2 regions of the Zooshikella sp. RANM57 genome follow, and region 1 is predicted to be linked to the other one. Evidence: predicted binding sites of a transcription regulator. Region 1 holds the regulator's gene; the other holds the start of a gene.
The links. The regulator PhoB, encoded in region 1, activates phosphate uptake and scavenging genes when phosphate is short. The targets are predictions, from matches to a motif close to TGTCATANNNNTGTCANA.

Region 1 (3,150 bases):
TCAGATTGCTGTTGCATTTGGTGAATTGCACGAAGCCATCGTTCAGGCAGGTTATCCGCATTATCAGCAAAGGTTTCTAAATAACCTCGGATAACGGTCAGTGGTGTACGTAGTTCATGGGATACATTGGCAACAAAGTCTTTGCGCATTTGTTCAAGGTTATGTAAGCGGGTGATATCCCGGGCTAACAGTAACCGGTCGTTTCGACCAAATAGCGTGATCGTAAAGAGTAGATGGATCTGTTCTGTAATGGGTGAGGGTATCTCAAGTGGATCTGCATAGCGCTTTTCTTCAAAGTACTTACAAAATACAGGATCACGAATCAGGTTGGTGATGAGCTGACCTCGATCTACGGGCGAACGAAACCCTAATAGCTTTTCGGCGGCATGGTTCCACCACTCCAAATTACCATGGCTATCAATCATGACTACAGCATCAGAAAGTGCAGCCGTTGAGTCTTGTACTCTATCAATAACTGCTTGTAAGCGAGCACGGGACTTTTGATGGCTGCGTTGGAGTCGGTAGATAGCATCAAAGATTTCTCCCCAGATACCTCGGCTTTCTGGTGGTTCATTATTGGTGAGCTCACTTTCCTGAAGCCAATGGTTTAATTTATAAACCTGTACTAAGGTCCAGAAGAGATAACTACTCAAAGTTACAACTAGGGTCCAAGCAAGCTCATCAATGGCAAGCCCAAAGATGACTACAATGACTGCCCCAAAAAACAATCGTTGTGGCATGGTTTACCAATCTATACTGACTAACCTTTGGTGGAAAAACGATAACCTGTACCGCGCACCGTTTGTATCAAGCGGTCATGGCCATTACCTAGTGCTTTACGCAGACGGCGGATATGGACATCAACAGTTCGCTCTTCAACATACACATTGCCTCCCCATACTTGATCAAGTAGTTGACTTCGGGTATAGGCACGTTCTTGATGAGTCATAAAAAATTGTAGCAGGCGATATTCAGTAGGCCCCATATCGGTAGGTTTGCCATTGATTGTTACTCGGTGGCTGACAGGGTCAAGTTCAAGTCCTTCAACACGAATGGGTTCTTGTGGTTCTTGAGCACCTGAGCGGCGTAAGACTGCTTTTAGGCGAGCAACGAGTTCGCGTGGTGAAAATGGTTTGGTGATATAGTCATCTGCACCAACCTCTAAGCCTTGTATTTTATTGTCTTCTTCTCCTTTTGCGGTCAGCATAATGATAGGAATGCCAGCCGTCATTTCGTCCCTTCGTAAGCGCCGAGCCAATTCTATTCCACTGGTACCAGGTAACATCCAGTCCAGCAGAATTAGGTCTGGCTTTTTGTCAATGATAATACCGTGCGCATCCTGTGTATTGTCTGCTTCCAGACATTCATAGCCAGCCATTTCTAGGGCGACTGCAATCATTTCCCTGATTGGGGCTTCATCATCAACAATAAGTATTTTTTTGCCAACCATGTTCAAGCCTTCTCTTCGCTCTACGGGTCAGCAACTCATTACACAGACTGTTTGTTACAATTAAATGACAAATAAAAGGCTGTTGATTGAAACCTTTTAGGCATTTAGCAGATATGCCAAATGGTCCTAACTGTTACCAAAAAGCAGTCATAGTGCCCAGGAAAATGAGTAATCCGACCCAATGATTATTCAAGAACGCAAGAAAACAACGCTCTCTGTTACGTCCATGTGTCAAGTAATGCTGGTAAATGAATAGCAAACTAGCAGCAATAAGACCAGTATAGAATGGCCAGTCAAGCTGTTGGATAATGCCTACAATAACCATCAACAGTAATGCAAGTAGCTGTAAAATAGCAATAATCAGGTTATCCGCACGACCAAACAATATTGCAGTGGACTTTATACCGATTTGCAAATCATCATCACGATCAACCATAGCGTACTGGGTATCATAGGCTACTGTCCATGACAAATTCGCGGCATAAAGTAACCAGGTAGTCACTGATAATTCACCTGTTTGTGCCGAAAATGCCATTGGAATGCTCCAAGAAAACGCTGCCCCCAATACAACTTGTGGGAAGTGGGTATATCGCTTCATAAATGGGTAGCAGGTTGCAAGTGCAAGTGCACCAAAAGATAGCAGTACGGTATAGGTGTTAGTTTGCAGAACCAGTAGAAATGAAAGTAGTACTAAAACAAAAAATAGCCAAATTGCTTCTGTTGCTGAGGCCTTTCCAGTAATTAATGGGCGTAGCTGAGTTCGTTTGACATGGCCATCATAATGACGATCAGCAAAGTCATTGATGACACAGCCTGCACTGCGCATTAAAAAAACACCCAATGAAAAAATAATGACCAGCTCTATATTCGGCAATCCCTGTGCTGCAATCCATAGACTCCATAGTGTGGGCCAAAGTAAGAGGTAGGTACCAATAGGGCGGTTTAGCCGCATAAGTTGACTATAAGCCCATAGGCGGGGCCATTGTTGCTGGATTACACGCATATTGACGTTTTTTTAATGATCATTTGAAGGCGATGAGGTAGTTAGTATATCACTTGCAGCTGGGTTGCCAATTTGTTCGCTTTGGATGTTGTGAAGTAAAAAGGGTAAGAAATACTCAGTGATCATCAGTGGTTGTTGATCGAGTAAAAATTTGGATCGGCGACCCCATACTTGTGCTGAGGGTAACTGTAAGTTGTGGGGAATGGGTAACTCAGTTGTATTCAACTTTGTCAGTTCAAATTGTGGTAAACGTTTAATACTGGTTTTACTAAATAAAAAGTGGCCCAGAGGTTGCTCATTTAAGGTAAGTAATTCTTGGAAATTATCACTCAGTGTTTCTTTAGGAATCACAGTACGCGCCAATATACAAGGCTGCTGTCTGACAAAAAGCGTAATTTCCCGAATATTGGTTAATGTGTCAGCTTTAATACCCAGATACTGTTGTTCTTCTTCAGACGCGGATAACCATTGTTGGTTAAGCAGGTGAACGGTGGCCTTGCTGTTAAAATGGCGAGTCAATCGATCCGTCAATGAACCAGGATGATTCAGCCAGTATTTAAGACGAGGGCATAATAGATCTTGAGCATGCCATACGTGGGTAGGGTGCCATAAACGTTCACTAAAAAACTGCATGTTGGAGTAGTGATTGAAGCTCATAATTCGCAGCAGGATGCTTGAATATGATTGATGTTGCAAG
Region 2 (3,150 bases), on a different contig from region 1:
GAGGTATCAAATATACCTGTTAATATACCCCCACTGACAAATAATAAGGCTGTGCCTGCAAGAGAAAATGCTACAGGGTAACCAAGTAACAGCACAAAACAGACAACTACGAACATTAGAAGTGGAATGAGTGCGTCCATTATACATTCACTCCTGTTTTATGTGGGTGATTCCACGCGTTAGCCAGAATTAGAATTGAGCGGAAGAACTCAGCAAAACCTTGTAAAATAAGTACACTACTCATGACAAGTATTAGGGTTTTTAATAGAAAAACACCTGGGATTCCACCTGGCTCATTTGAGCTTTCCAAAATTTGCCAGGATTTTCCTACGTAGTCCCAGCTCATGATGCCAATAAAAAAACAGACAGGTAATAAGAAAAATAGTGAACCTATAGCATCAATGAACGCTTGGCGTTTTCTGGACATTTTTCGGTATAAAATGTCCACTCGAACGTGAGCGTTGTGTTTAAGCGCATAACCGCTTGCGGTCAGAAAAATAAAAGAATGTATATAATGAGCGGATTCTTGTAATGCAATAGAGCCGATATTAAAGACATATCGAAGCAAAACAACTAGAAATATAGACAACATAAGTAGCAGTGAAAACCAAGATACAAAACGACCGATGTGTTCTGTGAGAAGGTCTATCTTCGTTGTTGTTTTAAAAAGAATAGTGAGTATTTGATTAGATTGAACGTTGTGCGTTGGGTGGTTTGATGGAGTATTATTAGAATAGTTGTTGTCTTTAGTCATTATTATTATCCCAGGTTACAACACGTGATATGCCTTTTGGTTATGACTTTAGAAAATGCTTTTTTTACACTGTACTTAAAACATCATGAATACTTGGTATATTGGCATGTTAAAATGTACAGTTCTTACCCTCAGAGCTAAATAAAGAAGTTAATCCATTTAATTTCTTCGTGTTTAATATTCCAGCATTTACTAATATTTTTATTTTTCGTTCTGTTTTAAGGTTCATATACTATATAAAAATGGTCATCTCACCATGTTTAATAGCCACAGTTTACCAGCTTTGTGTCGTAAAAAACCTCCAATGCGAGTATTGAATGAGGTCTTGATTTCTTATTATTGTGACCAATTATACTTGAAATGACTATAAAAATGCCAAAAACCTTTAATACGTTTGGTATTCACTGCACATGGGCTGTACAAATTTGCATCAGTTCTCTTTTTGCGCGAATGGGCGTGACTGTCTAAGTAGCTTAACATAATTGTCATATTGCATTCATATAGTTTGCGCATAGTCAACGCACATCACCGCTACTAAAAAAACTTGCAGGAGACTCAAATGAAACTGAAAGCATTTATTATTGCGCTGTCAGTTGCCTCCATGGGGATTACAGGCAGCTCTGCTATGGCAGCTTCACAAGTAGATACTAATTTACCTGAATATAAGAAGGCGAGTGGCGTATCAGGAAATTTATCAAGCGTTGGTTCTGATACATTAGCAAATTTAATGACGTTATGGGCTGAGGACTTTAAAAAGACTTATCCCAACGTCAACATTCAGATACAAGCCGCTGGCTCTTCAACTGCACCACCTGCGCTCACTGAAGGGACTTCAAATTTAGGTCCTATGAGCCGTAAAATGAAAGATAAAGAGCTCGAAGCGTTTGAGAAAAAATATGGTTATAAGCCAACCGCTATTCCTGTCGCCATTGATGCCTTAGCGGTTTTTGTTAATAAAGATAACCCCATCAAAGGTCTAACGATAGCCGAAGTCGATGCTATTTTCTCTTCAACTCGCAAATGTGGTGCAAAAGGCACAATAGAAGCCTGGGGAGATGCTGGTTTAGAAGGACCTTGGTCTAAGAAAAGTATTCAACTGTATGGTCGTAATTCCGTTTCAGGGACCTATGGTTACTTTAAAGAAAAAGCACTTTGTAAAGGGGATTTTAAGAACAATGTGAATGAGCAGCCGGGATCTGCTTCTGTTGTTCAGGCCGTTAGTGCTTCAGTGAATGGTGTAGGGTATTCTGGGATCGGCTATAAGACATCAAGTGTAAGAACAGTGCCATTAGCGCGTAAACTTGGTGGTAAGTTTATAGATGCAACGCCTGAAAATGCCATAAAAGGTGCGTATCCCTTATCACGCTTTTTATATGTCTATGTGAATAAGGCGCCAAATAAACCTTTAGCACCTCTGGACCGAGAGTTTATTAAGCTTGTTTTATCTCAGCAAGGACAAGGTATTGTTGTTAAAGATGGATATATTCCATTGCCTTCACAGGTTGTTATGAAAGAGCTCAAAAAGTTAGGCATTAATTAATGTGATGCCATGTCAGGTAGAGCTTAGACATAAAGGCAGTCAACGCTGCCTTTATGCTTTTTAAAGAAAAGAATCAATATCATGTATGACTTTTTATTCTCTATATCTAGACGCGTTATAGCACAGTGATTACTTTTAATGGAGTGTTGAATTTGCCTTAGAAAATCGCGCAACAGTTCAAGTTAAGGTCAATTAATTGTAACAAATATGTCATATGACGTCGGTATGGTACTGCTGCATGAAACCATATACATCTAAGTACAGCTCAATTGTAGACTTCTCAAGTCCAGCGCTTAAGCGCCATAAAATGCTGCGTCACTTTAAAGACAAATTAGCCGAGTGGGGTGTAGCTGTTGGTGGTGTTGGTGTTATTGTGGCAATTTTGCTGATTTTTCTTTACTTGCTATATGAAGTTGTACCCTTGTTTCGTTCTGCCAGTATTAATTCTGTGGCGACTTACTCTTTGCCCGCATCATCAGCAGAAAAAAATCTATATTTTGCGATGGAGGAGCAAGCTGAGATTGGCTTGAAGCTGGATAGTAATGGGCAGGTAACCTTTTTTAAAACGAATACTGGGAGTGTTATTCATACCGAAACAATTCCTATACCTGAAGATGCATCGATTACCAGTTTAGCCGAAGCTGATCCTGCAACTCATGTGCTTGCTTTAGCTCTTTCTAATGGTCAGGTTATTGTTTTTAAACATGAATATGATATTCAGTTCGGTGATGATAATCAGCGGACAATCAGCCCAAAAATTAGTTATCCCTATGGTAAAGAATATATATCCTTAGCAGCCGGTACGTCTTTTTCACATCTGGCATTAAGGGATACTGACGAGGCGTTAATTATCGCT

Region 2: ACQ96U_RS24860 (PstS family phosphate ABC transporter substrate-binding protein) is a predicted target of PhoB. The motif match lies at 1,238-1,255, and genes of this name have one in related genera.

Annotation. Positions count from the first base shown of each region.
Region 1 is NZ_JBOIUB010000011.1:183,157-186,306, reverse strand. Features, by position in the region: gene phoR (phosphate regulon sensor histidine kinase PhoR) at 1-740, opposite strand, end outside; gene phoB (phosphate regulon transcriptional regulator PhoB) at 761-1,450, opposite strand; gene ubiA (4-hydroxybenzoate octaprenyltransferase) at 1,584-2,453, opposite strand; gene ACQ96U_RS20800 (chorismate--pyruvate lyase family protein) at 2,466-3,110, opposite strand.
Region 2 is NZ_JBOIUB010000020.1:45,795-48,944, reverse strand. Features, by position in the region: gene ACQ96U_RS24870 (TRAP transporter large permease) at 1-140, opposite strand, end outside; gene ACQ96U_RS24865 (TRAP transporter small permease subunit) at 140-754, opposite strand; gene ACQ96U_RS24860 (PstS family phosphate ABC transporter substrate-binding protein) at 1,314-2,294, shown strand; gene ACQ96U_RS24855 (ABC transporter permease subunit) at 2,533-3,150, shown strand, end outside.